2 regions of the Mesorhizobium sp. B2-4-18 genome follow, and region 2 is predicted to be linked to the other one. Evidence: riboswitches for the same ligand, from Rfam matches in the RefSeq annotation. Region 2 holds a riboswitch; the other holds the start of a gene.
The links. Region 2 has a riboswitch for S-adenosylmethionine ahead of FJ527_RS20620 (homoserine O-acetyltransferase). Riboswitches for the same ligand answer to the same signal wherever they lie in the genome.
Positions count from the first base shown of each region.

Region 1: linked by a shared signal. The riboswitch ahead of FJ527_RS01405 (O-succinylhomoserine sulfhydrylase) and the one ahead of FJ527_RS20620 (homoserine O-acetyltransferase) in region 2 are both predicted to bind S-adenosylmethionine.

Region 1 covers NZ_VFUW01000001.1:302,767-311,093, forward strand. The annotation lists gene mmsA (multiple monosaccharide ABC transporter ATP-binding protein) at 1-557, shown strand, start outside; gene mmsB (multiple monosaccharide ABC transporter permease) at 554-1,846, shown strand; gene araD1 (AraD1 family protein) at 2,050-3,042, shown strand; gene FJ527_RS01400 (2'-deoxycytidine 5'-triphosphate deaminase) at 3,184-4,278, opposite strand; SAM riboswitch at 4,437-4,514, shown strand; gene FJ527_RS01405 (O-succinylhomoserine sulfhydrylase) at 4,571-5,761, shown strand; gene FJ527_RS01410 (ceramide glucosyltransferase) at 5,792-6,943, opposite strand; gene apaG (Co2+/Mg2+ efflux protein ApaG) at 7,163-7,555, shown strand; gene FJ527_RS01420 (Hsp33 family molecular chaperone) at 7,630-8,327, opposite strand, start outside.
Region 2 covers NZ_VFUW01000008.1:254,531-262,857, forward strand. The annotation lists gene FJ527_RS20585 (1-acyl-sn-glycerol-3-phosphate acyltransferase) at 1-67, shown strand, start outside; gene FJ527_RS20590 (aldo/keto reductase) at 134-1,081, opposite strand; gene FJ527_RS20595 (gamma-glutamylcyclotransferase) at 1,209-1,730, opposite strand; gene FJ527_RS20600 (DUF2125 domain-containing protein) at 1,866-2,864, shown strand; gene FJ527_RS20605 (sugar kinase) at 2,868-3,800, shown strand; gene FJ527_RS20610 (prephenate/arogenate dehydrogenase family protein) at 3,797-4,732, opposite strand; gene hisC (histidinol-phosphate transaminase) at 4,756-5,865, opposite strand; SAM riboswitch at 6,002-6,079, shown strand; gene FJ527_RS20620 (homoserine O-acetyltransferase) at 6,197-7,366, shown strand; gene metW (methionine biosynthesis protein MetW) at 7,488-8,102, shown strand.

The DNA.
Region 1 (8,327 bases), on a different contig from region 2:
AGCCCGTGGACCTTTCCACAGTGGGCAAGGCCGTGCAGAACGGCATCGCCTATGTCACCGAGGACCGCAAGACCTATGGACTGAACCTCATCGACCATATCAAGCACAATGTGACGCTGGCCAACCTCGGCGGCGTTTCCAGTGGCGGCGTGATCGACGATATGCGCGAAATGAGCGTCGCCAACGACTATCGCAAGAAGACCAATATCCGCGCCTCCAGCGTCTATCAGCTGACCGGCAATCTCTCTGGCGGCAACCAGCAGAAGGTGGTGCTGTCGAAATGGCTGTTCGCCGACCCGGAAGTCCTGATCCTCGATGAGCCGACGCGCGGCATCGACGTCGGCGCCAAGTACGAAATCTATACAATCATCGCTCGCCTTGCCGCCGAGGGCAAAGCGATCATCGTCATCTCGTCTGAAATGCCGGAATTGCTCGGCATCACCGACAGAATCTATGTCATGAACGAAGGACGCATCGTCGGCGAGATGGCGGCAAGCGACGCCAGCCAGGAAAAAATCATGCGCGCCATTGTTCGCGGAGAAGGAAAAGCATCATGAGCACAGACAGCGCTCCCGCACCGCAAAGCGGCACCGCCGAGGACGTCAAGCAGGGTCCTCGCGTCGCCGTCTCGGCGCTGACGACGAACCTGCGCGAATACGGCCTGATCATCGCGCTGATCGTCATCATGCTGTTCTTCCAGTACACGACGTCGGGAACGCTGTTCAAACCGGTCAACCTCAGCAACCTGGTGCAGCAGAACTCGTTCATCATCGTGATGGCGCTCGGCATGCTGCTGGTCATCGTCGCCGGCTATATCGATCTCAGCGTAGGATCGGTCGCCGGCTTCATCGGCGCGCTTGCCGCCATGATGATGGTCATCTGGCCGCTCGGCATATTCAGCAATCCGCTCGTTGTCTCGATCGTCTGCCTCATCGTCGGAGGGTTGATCGGCGGCGCGCAAGGGTACTGGATCGCTTATCACCGCATACCAAGCTTCATCGTGACGCTCGCCGGCATGCTGATCTTCCGCGGCATCTGCCAGGCGCTGCTTGGCGGCGGCTCCTCGGTCGGCCCGCTCCCCGACAGTTTCAAGGCGCTGAGCTCCGGCTTCATTCCAGACGTGATCGGCCCGCTGACGCTGATCCCGCCGACGGTGAACGCGGCCGGCAAGACCATCTTGGGCAGCGGCCTGACGCTTCACATGACGACAGTCGTGCTGGGCCTGATCGCGGTGCTCGCCTACGCGTATTTCGGCTTCAGGACGCGACGCAAGCGCGAACTCCACGGTTACGAGGCCGAGCCTTTCACCCTGTTCGTCATCAAAACCCTGGTCGGCAGCGCGCTGGCGCTCTTCCTGATCTTCCAGTTCGCGACCTATCGGGGCCTGCCGATCGTGCTCCTGGTGATGGGCGTGCTGATCTCGCTGTTCGTCTTCGTCACCAAGCGCATGACCATCGGCCGCCGCATCTACGCCATGGGAGGCAACGCCAAGGCGGCGCAACTGTCGGGCATCAACACCGAAAGGCTGACGCTCTGGGTGTTCGTCAATATGGGCGTTCTGTCGGCGCTCGGCGGGCTGATCATCGCCGCACGTCTCGGCCAGGCCGTGCCGGCGGCCGGCCTCGGCAGCGAGCTCGACGTGATCGCGGCCGTCTTCATCGGCGGCGCCTCGGCGATGGGCGGCGTCGGCCAGGTCATCGGCGCGGTGGTCGGCGGCTTCATCATGGGCGTGATGAACAACGGCATGTCGATCATGGGCGTCAATGTCGATTGGCAGCAGGTGGTCAAGGGTCTGGTGCTGCTCGGGGCCGTCATCTTCGACGTCTACAACAAGAACAAGGCTTGAGGGCTGGGGGCGAGGACTAGGAGGCATACGGGTTCTAGATCGCGAAGCTGCCGGCAGCCCGTCGGCACCAAGAAGTCCGGGGAAGGACCAGGCTCGCGAACGCAATCCGGACGAAGCGTTTCAACCGTGGTGCGTTTCCGCGCCGCGCCGGTCAGGATTTGCCCATTGGCAGCCGGATACAGATAAATGAGAGAGGACTGATCATGCTGATCTCGCAGATTCTCGACGACGCCGAGACGATCCGTGTCGTTGCCCGCAGCGGCGGGAAGACCCGGATCATCAACGGGGCGCGCAGCGTCTATTCGCTGGCGATGGAGGCCGCCCGCACCGGCGTCGGCCTGGCCGCCCTGATCGAACGCAAGGGGCTTGGCGAGACGATCGATCTCGACGCCGCCTACAAGCGGGGGCGCCTGCTGTCGCCGATCAATCACCCCGACCCGGCGCATCTGCACCTGACCGGCACCGGGCTGACGCATCTGGGGTCGGCCGCGACGCGCGATTCCATGCACAAGAAGCTCAGCACCGACGGCGAGGAGCAACTCACCGATTCCATGAAGATGTTCCGCATGGGACTGGAAGGCGGCAAGCCCGCGAAAGGCCAGGTCGGCGTGCAGCCGGAATGGTTCTACAAGGGCAACGGGACCATGGCAGTCGCGCCTGGCGCGGCGCTCATGTCACCGGCCTTTGCCAAGGATGCCGGCGAGGAACCAGAGGTCGCCGGGATCTATGTCATCGGCGATGACGGGGCGCCATTCCGCGTCGGCTTCACCTTGTCGAACGAATTCTCGGACCATGTGACCGAGCGCGTCAACTATCTCTTCCTCGCCCACTCCAAGCTGCGCAATGCGTCCTTCGGTCCGGAGATCCTGATCGGAGACCTGCCTTCGGACATCCGCGGCACGTCGCGCATCCTGCGCGACGGCAAGGCATTGTGGGAAAAGCCCTTCCTGTCGGGTGAAACGAACATGTCCCACACCATCGCCAATCTCGAACACCACCACTTCAAATATTCGGCCTTCCGCCAGCCTGGCGACGTGCATGTGCATATGTTCGGCACAGCGACGCTATCCTTCGCCGACGGCATCAAGACGGAAGCCGGCGACGTGTTCGAGATCGAGGCCGGGGATTTCGGACTGCCGCTGCGCAACCCGCTCGAGATCGAAAAGCCGGTGAAGGTGTCGGTGAAGGCGCTTTGAAGCCATGAGCGCGTGATTCCCCTCTCGTGGGGAATGGCTGGCAAGCCAGAGCGGGGCGCTGTCCCGCCGATCTAGCAATAGGTTTCCGTCACGTCCCTGCCGGGCATCTCTCCCACAAGAGCGAGGTCGGCAGCTTCAACCTTAGCGCACGGCGCGGAAATGCTTCGACAGCTTCAGGCCCTGCGCCTGGTAGTTCGAGCCGAGATCGGTGCCGTAGAGCGCCTGCGGTCGCTTCAGCATATGCTCGTAGACCAGCCGGCCGACGATCTGGCCGTGGTCGAGAATGAACGGCACTTCGTGGCTGCGTACTTCGAGCACCGCCCGGCTGCCGGTGCCGCCGGCCGCCGAATGGCCGAAACCCGGATCGAAAAAGCCGGCATAGTGGACGCGAAACTCGCCGACCAGCGGATCGAACGGCGTCATCTCGGCGGCGTAGAGCGGCGGCACATGCACCGCCTCCTGGCTGACGAGGATGTAGAACTCGTCGGGATCGAGCACCAGTTCGCCGGCGCGGCTCTTGTGGATCGGCTCCCAGAAGTCGAGGACATCCTGCGCGGCGCGCTTGTCGACATCGACGAGGCCGGTGTGGTGCTTGCCGCGATAGCCGACCAACCCATCCTTGTCGCCATTGAGGTCGATCGACAGCGCGATGCCGCCGCCGGAAATGTTCGGCGGCTCCGTGGCGACCAGCATCTCGGCACGATGCAGCTCATGCAACTCGGCTTCCGAAAGCAGCGCGTTGCCGGTGCGAAAGCGGATTTGAGACAGGCGCGAACCCGTGCGCGCGATGATCGGAAAGGTGCGCGGGCTGACCTCGAGATAGAGCGGACCGTTGTAGCCGGCGGCGATCTTATCGAACTCATGGCCCCGATCGGTCATGACGCGGGTGAAGATGTCGAGCCGCCCGGTCGAGCTCTTCGGATTGGCCGAGGCCGAAATGTCAGTCGGCAGGGCCAGACTTTCGAGCAGCGGCACAATATAGACGCAGCCGGTTTCGAGGACCGCGCCTTCGGTCAGACTGATCTCGTGCAGTTGCAGCCGATCGAGCTTTTCCGACACCTTGTGGTTGGGACCGGGCAGGAACGAGGCGCGAACCCGCCAGGCCTTTTCGCCCAATCTGAGATCAAGGCTTGCCGGCTGGATCTGGTCGGCATCGAGCGCGCGCGGCGACTTCAGCGCGCCGGACCGGAACAGCGCCGAAATGTCCTGATCGGGAAGAATGCCTGTCTGCCGCAAAGTCTGGCTCCGCCCCAAGACTGGTCTCTTTCGTTGCAGGTTCTTGTTTGTTGCAGGTTCTTGCCGCAAAACCGCCGGGCACTTTTGCGGAACCTGCCTTGGTACAAACGTCTTAATGAAGCCGGCAATTGACGCAAGCGTGGCGCGGGTCTAAAGGGTCGTTATCCCGTGGTGATTTGGCCGGTCGGCTTGCAGCCACGTTAAACAAGTCGCTAAAGGACCGTCGGGCCGCAAGGCCGTATGGACCGGTTGCGACTTTCGCGGCCGGTTTTTTTGTGTCTGGAACAAAGCGATGAGCACCAAGAAGCGCAACTGGAAACCTCAGACGGCACTCGTGCATGGCGGAACCCTGCGTTCCGGCTTCGGCGAAACCTCCGAGGCGATGTACCTGACCCAGGGTTATGTCTATCAGACGGCGCAGGCCGCCGAGGCCCGCTTCAAGGGCGAAGAGCCTGGTTTCATCTATTCGCGCTACGCCAACCCGACCGTCGACATGTTCGAAAAGCGCATGTGCGCGCTTGAAGGCGCCGAAGACGCGCGCGCCACGGCGTCGGGCATGGCGGCGGTGACGGCTGCCCTTCTGTGCAGCGTCAAGGCCGGCGACCACATCGTGGCCGCGCGCGCGCTATTCGGCTCCTGCCGCTGGGTGGTCGAGACGCTGGCGCCGCGCTATGGCATCGAGGCGACCTTGGTCGACGGCACCGAGATCGCCAATTGGGAAAAGACGGTCAGGCCGAACACCAAGCTGTTCTTCCTGGAAAGCCCGACCAACCCGACGCTCGAGGTCGTCGACATCGCCGCCGTCGCCTCGCTTGCCAATTCGATCGGCGCGCGGCTGGTCGTCGACAATGTTTTTGCCACGCCGCTGCAACAGAAGCCGTTGCAGCTTGGTGCGCACATCGTCGTCTACTCGGCCACCAAGCACATTGACGGCCAGGGCCGCTGCCTGGGCGGCGTCATCCTGTCGGACAAGAAGTGGATTGACGAGAACCTGCACGACTATTTCCGCCACACCGGTCCCAGCCTGTCGCCGTTCAACGCCTGGACGCTGCTGAAGGGCCTGGAAACCTTGCCGCTGCGCGTGCGCCAGCAGACCGAGAGCGCCGGCAGGATCGCCGACTTCCTGGCCGGGCAGCCGCAGATCGCCCGCGTCATCTATCCCGGCCGCGCCGACCACCCGCAGGCCGATATCGTCAAGAAGCAGATGTCGGGTGGCTCGACGCTTATCTGCCTCGACCTCAAGGGCGGCAAGCCGGCGGCCTTCGCCCTGCAGAACGCCCTCGACATCGTGCTGATCTCGAACAATCTGGGCGATGCCAAGAGCCTGATCACCCATCCGGCCACGACCACCCACAAGAACCTCAGCGACGAGGCCCGTGCCGAACTCGGCATCGGGCCGGGTACGCTCAGGCTGTCGGTCGGCCTGGAGGATACGGACGATCTGCTGGAAGATATCGCCCAAGCCTTGAAAGCCGCCAAATAGGTTTCGTCAAGGCAGCGTCGTCAGCAGCGATCAGGCGCTCGACGGCGTCTCCTCCAGTTCCGCCGTCTTGGTCCGGATGGTCATGGCGTTGCCGCGCCAGTCGACGGCGCCGCCGAGCCAGCCGCGCGCCCAGATGGCCGGGAGCATGACGTCCCGCGCGACCGTCGCCGCGATCATGCGCGTCGAAACGTGCCAACCCTTGGCCAAGGCCAGAGCGCATTCCGGAAGATAGAATGCCGCCAGCACGGCAATCGCGGTTGCCCAGAGGCTGACGCCGGCGCTCGCCGCGGCAATCAGCGCAAGAACCAGCGGGACCGCCGCACCAGTCAGGATCTCGGGCGCGAAGAACAGCGGGAAAGTGACGCGGCGCAGGCGCGCCCAGCGGGCCTGACGCGACCAGATTTCGCCAAACGTGCGCTGGCCGAGGGGCTGCTCGAAGGGCGCCGCAACGAGGTTGACACGCAGGCCGAGGCCGTTCACCAGCTTGGTTGCGGCGGCGTCCTCGGCGATCTCGGCGGCCAGCGCGCGGATGCCGCCGTTGGCGTCGAGCATCGGCTTGTTCCACAGCATGCTCTTGCCCTGCGCGAAGCCGAGGCCGAGCGCCTCGCCGGCATACTGCCAGCGGGCCTGCAATGTGTTGAGGAAGGCGCATTCGACGTCGGCCCAGAAACCATCTGGCCTGGAGCCGATCGGCGTCGAGCAGACAAGGCCGGTACCGTGCTGCCACGCCGCCATCATGTGCTCGACATAGTCCCTCGGCATCAGAACGTTGGAATCGGCAAGAATGACCCAGTCGTGGCGCGCCGCTTCCCAGCCTTTGACGCAATTGTTGAGCTTTGGATTGGCACTGACACGGTCGTCGCCGATCAACAGCCGAGCCGGCACTTGCGGAAACCGGGCAATCGCCCTGTTTATCAATTTGACCACCGGGTCGTCGGCATGGGCGACGCAGAAGATCAGTTCGTAGCGTGGCCAGTCGAGCGCGAAGGCGCGTTCCAGCGTCTCATGTGTGAATGGCTCGACGCCGCGCGACGGGACGACAATCGACACCGCCGGCGATCTGCCCGCCGGCGGGGCGATCGTGGTGCGCCGTTTCAGCTGTGAAGCGGCAAGCAGGATGCTGGCAGCGTTCGAGAGGATGAGTGCGGTCGAAAGCGAGGCGGATATGAGAGTGAGTTCCATCGAGATCTGGTCACTCCGGAAGTCGGCTCGCGTCGCGGCCGTTTTCAACAGTTCGACAGAGGGCCGAGTCGCCCGGTTCGCGCACACCACCATTGTCGTGTGTCACTTAAATGACATTCTTTGCCGGCACCTGCGTTTCAATCCCAGGCGCGACAAGACGCGCACGTTGACCTGCTCACCGCGAGCGTCGAAAGTCGTCGGATTGTTTTGGAGCCGCTCATGTACCGCGCCGTGACGCGCAACATCGAAGTGCAGGTCAGGCCGTTCTATCTGGAGGATCGTTCAGATCCCCAGGAGAACCGCTACGTCTGGGGCTATCAGATAACGATCGACAACCAGTCTGACGAGTTCGTGCAGCTTCTGTCGCGCTATTGGCACATCACCGATGGTGCCGGCCGGGTCGAGGAGGTGCGCGGGCCGGGCGTTGTCGGCGACCAGCCGGAACTCAATCCCGGCGACAGCTATCAGTACACGTCCGGCTGCCCGCTCTCGACACCCTCCGGGATCATGGTCGGACGCTATACGATGCGCAACAAGCGCGGCGAGACGTTCGACATCGCCATCCCAGCCTTCTCGCTCGATCTGCCGGGGACAAGGCGCACAGTGAACTGAGGGCCGACGGTCGCGCCGCCCCTCATCCGCCCTTCGGGCACCTTCTCCCCGCGGAACGGAGAGAAGGAAACGCTTTACTGAGCCGCAAACTCGGCTGGATCGAAGTCGTACTGCGTCGAGCAGAATTCGCAGGCGACATGAATGCCGCCATCCTCGGTGCTGTCCTTGATCTCCTGCGCGGAGAAGCCTTCGAGGATGCCACGGATCTTGTCGCGGGAGCATGAGCACTGGTCGGCCACGGGAACGCCGCCGAAGACGCGCACGCCATGCTCGTGGAACAGACGATACAGCAGCCGCTCGGCGCCTATGGTCGGGTCGATCAATTCGGTCGGCTCGATGGTGCCGAGCAAGGCCAGGAGTTCCTGCCAGGAATTATCGGCCGGATCGTGGACTTCCTCGCGCGGATCGCCGTCCCCACCCGGCAGGTCCGGAATGCGCATGCGCTCGGGCGATTGCGGCAGGAACTGCGCCAGGATGCCGCCGGCGCGCCATTGCTCGCGCGCGCCGCCGATCCCGGGCGTCAGCAGCTTGGCGACCGAGAGCCTGATATCGGTCGGGATCTGTTCCGACTGACGGAAATAGGTGCGCGCCGCGTCTTCCAGCGTTTCGCCGTCGAGCTGGACGATGCCTTGGTAGCGCTGGGTATGGGCGCCCTGGTCGATGGTCAGCGCCAGCACGCCGCTGCCAAGCAGCGTCTGCTGGGACATCTCGCCTGCCGCGACCAGTGCTTCGAGCCGATCCGCATCGAAGCGTGCATAGGCGCGCAGTGCCG
Region 2 (8,327 bases):
ATCAAACCCGCCGGCCCTGCCGCCAACGGCGGTGAAGCGGCTTCGGGAGCTCGGCGCGAAGGCCTGAAGCGTCCTGACCACCGGCCGTCAGCCGTATACCGCCAGCACCTTGGTCAGCACCAGCGTCGCGGCCTCAGGCGCTGGCCTTGTCGAGTTCGGCCATATCGTCCGCGGACAGCTTCAGCGACGCCGCGCGGATCAGGCTGTCCATCTGCTCAGGCTTGGTCGCGCTGGCGATCGGCGCGGTGATGCCGGGCCGCGCGATAACCCAAGCAAGCGCCACTTCCGCCTGTTTGGCCGAATGCCTGGCCGACACCGCGTCCAGCGCCGCCAGGATGCGCATGCCACGCGCATTGAGGTAGTCTTTCACCCCGCCGCCGCGCTCGCTTTGGCCGAGATCGGCCTCGCTGCGGTACTTGCCGCTGAGAAAACCCTTGGCCAGGCTGAAATAGGTGATGACGCCGATATCCTCCGCCACGCAGAGATCGCGCAGCGGGCCATCGAAGGAGGAGCGGTCATAGAGATTGTATTCCGGCTGCAGCACCTCGTAGCGCGGCAGGCCGCGCAGGCTTGCCACGTCAAGTGCCGCGCGCAACTGGCCGGCGTCGAGGTTGGAACAGCCGGCATAGCGGATCTTGCCCTTGGCGAGCAGTTTCTCATAGGCGCCGAGGGTTTCCTCATAGGGCGTGGTCGGATCCGGCCAGTGCGACAGGTAAAGGTCGATGAATTCGGTCTGCAGCCGCTTCAGCGATGCATCGACAGCCTTTTCGATATAGGCGGCCGACAGGTCCTTGTGGCCCTGCCCCATGTCCGAGCCGACCTTGGTGACCACCACGACCTTGTCGCGATTGCCACGATCCTTCATCCATTTGCCGATGATGGTTTCCGATTCACCGCCCTTGTTGCCGGGAACCCAGCGCGAATAGGCGTCGGCCGTGTCGATGGCATTGAGGCCAGCCCCGACAAAGCGATCGAGCAGATCGAAAGAAGTCTTCTCGTCGGCGGTCCAGCCGAAGACATTGCCACCCAGAACCAGCGGCGCGATGGAAAGGTCGGTGCGACCGAGACGGCGTTTCTGCAAGACGGATCTCCGTGATGATTGATTGGGACCGGACGGATGCCGCCCGCTGGCTGGGTTCGGAGCCTAACCTAGGTCTTGCCGCATCGAGGTCAAAGGCCTGGCCACCCTTTTCCGCGGAGCCAGCGCTTCACAAAGTCGCTATCCGGTGCGCCACATCCTCCAGCCAGTGGTCGCGAATCTCGAGCGCTTCCAGATGCTTCAGCGTGCTCAGCACATAATCCTCGTTGTCACCGGATCGGCCGACCGCGCCGCGCACCACGGCCGCCGCCTCCGCCGCGTCCAGCGCGCCCGCATATTGCTCATGCTTGCGGTCGACGACGTAGGCCACGGCTTTCACCGTGCCACCGCCGTCGAGGCGAACCTTGAGCGTCCGCTCGAGATAGACGCTGGTGACGAGTTCGCGCTCGCGCAGATAGGCAATGACCTCGTCGCGCAATTCGCCAGGGACGCGGTACGCAAGGCCGACGCAGGAGCCGCCATGGTCGAGGCCAAGCACCAGTCCGGGCCGCTGGCGCGTGCCGCGATGCACGAAGGAATAGACGCAGAGCGAGCGGCGATAGCCATGCAGGCGGGCGCGTCGTGTCTCGACATGAGCGAAACCCGGTCGCCAGATCAGCGAACCGTAGCCGAACACCCAAAAATCGCCCATATCACCGCGCCTGATTGCAAAAAGAATGGCAGCACCGCACCGGTAACCGGTGTTTTTTCCATCCGTCTCTGTCTACCTAGTGTTCGGAACCTGAGAATCCGTCCACACCATCCATGCGTTAATGAGAGCCAAAGCATGACGTCAAGTGACGAACGCCAACCGGGTAACCGTCGCCGCCTGTGGTGGCTTGCCGCGTTCATCCTCGTGCTGTTCGCCATTTACAGCGCCGGCTGGTTCTATCTGGCCAGCAGGGTCCGGTCCGAGGCCGAAAAGGCGGTTGCCACGCTCAACAAGAGCGGCATCGAGGCCGGCTGCGCCAATCTCCAGGTCGGTGGCTATCCACTGAGCTTTGCCGTCTCTTGCGACAACCTCGCCTATGAGGACGACGCCAAGAGCATTGCCGCCTCGGCCGGCTCCTTCAACGCCGTCGCCCAGATCGTCCAGCCCTTGTCGCCTGTTGCCAATCTACGCGGTCCGCTCCGGACCTCCGTCCCCGGCATGATGCCGCTCTGGATCGACTGGGACAATCTGCAGGCCAACGTCAAATTGTGGTACCCGCTGCCGCGGCGTGTAGCGCTGCAGGCCGAGGGCCTGTCGGGCCAGACCGACCCGGCCGACGACACCGATCCGGTGGAACTGTTCAGTGCCGGCAAGGCGTCAGGCCAATTGCAGCCCAACAACGGCGATCTCGACTATGTCGGCAGCTTTGGCGATCTCGAGATCGACGCCGACGCGATCGGCGGGCGGGTGTTGCCGGCGCTCGATGCCAGCGGCGACGTGACACTGAAGAACGGCGTGGCGCTGATCGGCACGCAGGTGAAAAGCCTGCGCGGCCAGCGGATCGAAATCCGCAACCTCGATCTGTCGTCCGGCACGGCGCGGGTCACCGTTTCCGGGCCGCTGTCAGTCGATGCCGAGGGTCTCGTCGACGCCGACCTGATGATCAGGATCAAGGATCCCAAGGCGGTGGCATCTATTCTTGCCGGCGCCATACCCGAGCAGAAGAATGCGATCGAGCAGGGTTTTGGCGCCCTGGCGCTGCTTGGCAGCGAACCGTCCATGCCGCTGAAAGTGGTCAAGGGCAAGGCTTCCCTCGGCTTCATTCCGCTGGGCAAGATCAAACCGGTCAACTAACGGATGGCGGGGCCGGCAAAGCTGCTGAGCGTCGGCGCACTGACGCTTGACACCATTCTTCGTGTCGAATCACTGCCCACGCATCAGGGAAAATTCATCGCCTCGGACGGCATCCAGATCGCCTCGGGCATGGCCACGAGCGCGGCCTGCGCCGCGCATCGCCTGGGTGCCGAGGTGTCGCTATGGGCTAGCGCCGGCGACGATCCGGTCGGCGATCTGCTGATTGCCGGGATAGAGGCCGAGGGCGTCGATTGCAGCCATGTACGCCGCGTCAGCGGCGCCCGCTCGGCACTGGCCTCGATCCTGGTCGATGCGCATGGCGAGCGGATCATCGTCCCTTTCTACGACGCGCGCGCGCAGGCCGATCCCGAGGTTTTGCCGTTCACCGACATAACGGCATTCGACGCCGTACTGGCCGACGTGCGCTGGCCGGGCGCCGCGGCGCTTGCCCTTAAGGCGGCGCGCGCCGCCGGCCGCCCAGCCATACTCGATGCCGATACCGCGCCCCTGGCGGTACTGGAGCGATTATTGCCGCTGGCCTCGCACATCGTCGCCTCGGAGCCGGCGGTCCGCATCATATGCGGCCACGCGCTGGATCTGGAGACCGCCTGCACCGACTTGGCGTCCCGCACCGATGCGTTCGTCGCGGTCACCGGCGGCGCGGCGGGTACCTGGTGGTTCGACCGAAGCGCCGGATCATCCCGCCATGTCGAGGCACCGAGGGTCAAGGCGGTCGACACGCTGGCCGCCGGCGATGTCTTTCATGGCGCCTTTGCCGTCGGGCTGGCGGAAGCCATGGCGGTCGAGCACGCACTGCGCTTTGCCAGCGCGGCCGCCGCGCTCAAGTGCCTGCGCTTCGGCGGCCGGCTGGGCGCGCCGGATCGGGCGGAGACGCTCGCCATGATGGCAACCGCCTGGCCGGTTGAAATCACCTAGCTCTTTGCCGGATGCTCGACCGCCTGGCGGCCAAAATCGGGCGCGTCGATATCCTGGCCCGCCTCGATGATCGAGCGGCGCACGGCGCGGGTGCGGGTGAACAGGTCGAAGAGCTTGTCGCCGTCGCCCCAGCGGATGGCGCGCTGCAGGAACGCCAGGTCTTCCGAGAACCGCGCCAACATTTCCAGGATGGCATCCTTGTTGTGCAGGCACACGTCCCGCCACATGGTCGGATCGGAGGCAGCCAGACGCGTGAAATCGCGAAAACCGGAGGCGGAATATTTGATCACTTCCGTCTTGGTCACCGATTCCAGATCGTCGGCGGTGCCGACGATGTTGTAGGCGATGATGTGCGGCAGATGCGAGACGATGGCCAGCGTCATGTCGTGATGCTGCGGGTCCATCGTGTCGATGTTGGCGCCGCAGCGGCGCCAGAATTCCGACAGCCGTTCCAGCGCTTCCGGATCGGTGCCCGGCACCGGCGTGAAAATGCACCAGCGGTTGTCGAACAGGTCGGCAAACCCGGCATCCGGGCCGGATTTTTCGGTGCCCGCCAGCGGATGGCCAGGAATGAAATGGACGCCTTCAGGCACATGCGGCTGCATCTGCGCGATGACCGAGGCCTTGGTCGAGCCGACATCGGTGAGGATCGCCCCCTTTTTCAGCGCCGGCGCGATTTCCTCCGCTACAGCGCCGGATGAGCCAACCGGCACCGAGACAACGACCAGATCGGCATCACGCACCGCGTCCCCGGCATCGGTGGTGTAGGAATCGCCGAGACCCAGTTCCTCGGCTCGCTTGAGCGTTGCCGCACTGCGCGTCGAGATGGCGACATGGCGAGCCAAGCCCTCGCGTCGGATGACGCGGGCCAGAGACGAGCCGATCAGGCCGATGCCGACCAGCGCGATCTTTTCGAACATCGGTGATGCCATGGTGTTCCAGCTCTTCAGACGTTCTAGCTTTTCAGGAATGTGGTGAGCGCGGCGACAACGCCGCGATTGGCCTCTTCAGTGCCAACGGTCATGCGAAGCGCGTTGGGAAAGCCGTAACCTGAAACGCGCCGCAGAATATAGCCGCGCGCGCTCAGATAATCGTCAGCCGCCGCCGCGGAATGCTTCTGATCGTCGGGAAAATGAATGAGCAGGAAATTGCCGACGCTCGGCGTCACGCGCAGCCCAAGTCTGGTCATTTCGCCGCTCAGCCAGGTAAGCCAGGTCTCGTTATGCGCCACGCTACGCTCGACATGGGCACGGTCGCGGATCGCGGCGATGCCGGCCTCGATCGCTGTCGCATTGACGTTGAAGGGGCCGCGCACACGATTGATGGCGTCGACGATATGCAGGGGACCATACATCCAGCCGATGCGCGCGCCACCGAGCCCGATCTTGGAGAAGGTGCGGGTCATCACCACGTTCTCGGCGCTGCCGGCCAGCTCGATGCCGGCTTCGTAGTCGTTGCGGCGGACATATTCGGCGTAGGCCGCGTCGAGCACCAGCAGCACGTTTCCCGGCAGTCCGGCATGAAGGCGGCGCACCTCCTGGAACGGCACATAGGTGCCGGTCGGGTTGTTGGGATTGGCCAGGAACACGATTTTCGTGCGCGGCGTGACGGCCGCCAGCATCGCATCGATGTCGGCGCGCTCGTCGGTCTCCTTGACCACGACCGGGGTGGCGCCTGCCGACTGGATGTAGATCTTGTAGACCATGAAGGCGTGTTCGGTGAACATAGCCTCGTCGCCGGGCGCGAGATAGGTCTGCGCCAACAGGCCGAGGATTTCGTCCGACCCGTTGGAGCAGATGATGTTTTGCGGGTTGAGGCCATGCACCTCGGCGATTGCCTCGCGCAACCGCTTGGCGCTGCCGTCGGGATAGATGTCGAGTTTGCCGGCGACCTCGCGCGCGGCCTCGATCGCCTTCGGCGAAGGCCCAAGCGGATTCTCGTTCGACGACAGCTTGTAGACCTTGGCCACACCGGCGGCCGCCGAGCTTTTGCCGGGCACATAGGCCTCTATGTCCATGATGCCCGCGCGCGGAGTTGGACGTGCCTGATCCGGTGTCTGGTTCATATCTTGCAAAATCCATCGAAAACGCCTCCATCCGGAGGCCGCTGCGGAAATACAAGCCATGGCACGCAATGTCGAGAGTGGCAGTGGTACCAGCCGCCGCCATTGACGGCGAGGCAGGCGGGTTCTAGAAGACGATTGACAGTTCCGTGGTGATTTGGCCGGTCGGCTTGCAGCCACGTTAAACAATTCGCTAAAGGGCCGTTTGCGTGACGTAACCGGCTTTGCGAAGGCAATGCCGGTTTTTTGTTGTCCGCAACCGGCCGGACGGACGCATCGGCGGCGGAGATCGGCAACGATTTCCACGAGCGCACGGTGCAGCAAGAGAGACGTGATGGCCGCTCTGCGTGCAGGAAAGACCAACAACGAGGCCGACCAACCGTCGAGCCCGGTGTTGCGGTTCGGGCCCGACAAGCCGCTCAAGCTCGACGCCGGCACGCTGCTGTCGCCGTTCCAGATCGCCTACCAGACCTATGGCACGCTGAACGATGCCCGCTCCAATGCCATCCTCGTCTGCCACGCGCTGACCGGCGACCAGCATGTCGCCAGCACCAATCCGGTAACCGGCAAGCCCGGTTGGTGGGAAGTGCTGATCGGACCGGGCAGGATCATCGATACCAGCCGTTTCTTCGTCATCTGCTCCAATGTCATCGGCGGCTGCCTGGGTTCCACCGGTCCGGCCTCGACCAACCCGGCCACGGGTAAACCCTATGGCCTCGACCTGCCGGTCATCACCATCCGCGACATGGTGCGCGCGCAGCAGATGCTGATCGACCATTTCGGCATCGAGAAACTGTTCTGCGTGCTCGGCGGCTCGATGGGCGGCATGCAGGTTCTGGAATGGGCGTCGAGCTATCCCGAGCGCGTGTTCTCGGCGCTGCCGATCGCCACCGGGGCGCGCCATTCGTCACAGAACATCGCCTTCCACGAAGTCGGGAGGCAGGCCGTGATGGCGGATCCGGACTGGCATGGCGGCAAATATTTCGAACACGGCAAGCGCCCGGAGAAAGGGTTGGCGGTGGCGCGCATGGCCGCCCACATCACCTATCTGTCGGAAGCCGCCTTGCATCGCAAATTCGGCCGCAATTTACAGGACCGCGAAGCGCTGACCTTCGGTTTCGATGCCGATTTCCAGATCGAGAGCTATCTGCGCCACCAGGGCATGACCTTCGTCGACCGCTTCGATGCCAACTCCTATCTCTACATGACGCGGTCGATGGATTATTTCGACCTCGCCGCCGACCATGGCGGCCGGCTGGCCGACGCCTTCGCCGGCACGAAAACCCGCTTTTGCTTGGTGTCCTTCACATCGGACTGGCTGTTCCCGACAGAAGAGAGCCGCTCCATCGTCCACGCACTCAACGCCGCCGGCGCCTCGGTATCCTTCGTCGAGATCGAGACCGATCGCGGCCACGACGCCTTCCTGCTCGACGAGCCGGAACTGTTTGCCGCCATCAACGGCTTCATCGGCTCGGCCGCGCGCGCCAGGGGGCTCAGCGCATGACCCCGAAAAGTTGCAGACGTTTCGGATCAAGCTCGTGCGCCAAACAGAACGGCGAAGCCATGACCCTGAAAAGTTGCAGAGTTTTCGGACCAAGGCCATGCGCCGTCCACGAGGCGAAGCCATGAGCGTCAACGGCAGCCAACGCGTCGACCTCGAGGTCGTCGCCAACCTCATCCCGCCGCAATCGCGTGTGCTCGACGTCGGCTCGGGCGACGGCTCATTGCTCGAATTGCTGCAGGACACCAAGCAGGTCGACGGTCGCGGACTCGAGCTGTCGCAGCGTGGCGTCAACGAATGCGTGGCGCGCGGTCTCAGTGTCATCCAGGGCGACGCCGACACCGATCTCGAATTCTATCCCGACAAGGGCTTTGACTTCGTTGTCCTGTCGCAGACCCTGCAGGCCACCCGCAACCCGAAGCTGGTGCTCGACGAGCTGCTCAGGATCGGCAACCGGGCAATCGTGTCTTTCCCCAATTTCGGTCACTGGCGGGTGCGCCTGTCGCTGTTCGTCAAGGGCCGCATGCCTGTGACCAGCGACCTGCCCTATTCCTGGTACGACACGCCCAACATCCACTTCTGCACGATCCGAGACTTCGTCAATTTGTGCGAAGAGCTTGGCGCGACAGTGGAGAAGGCGACCGCGCTCGACGCCAACGGCCAGAAGATCGGCCTGTCGATGCCATGGTGGTTCTGGAATTTCTTTGGCCAACAAGCAGTGTTCCTGCTGAAGCGATAATGAAATGGGCGACGCCCGCAGGCGCGACTGCCAATCCTTGAGGGTGGCCGCGCGTCTTTCAGCGGGTGCGAAAGTGTTGCAGTTGAAGCGCCATGAGCTGGAATTCATCATGCCTGGTCGGTCGAACGACGGCACGACGGGGTGACATGGCAGGTTGTTTTTTGTAGCGTCGCACCGAATCCGATGAGGCCCATCCAGGGGGAAGTCCGATCCATTTAGCCATCC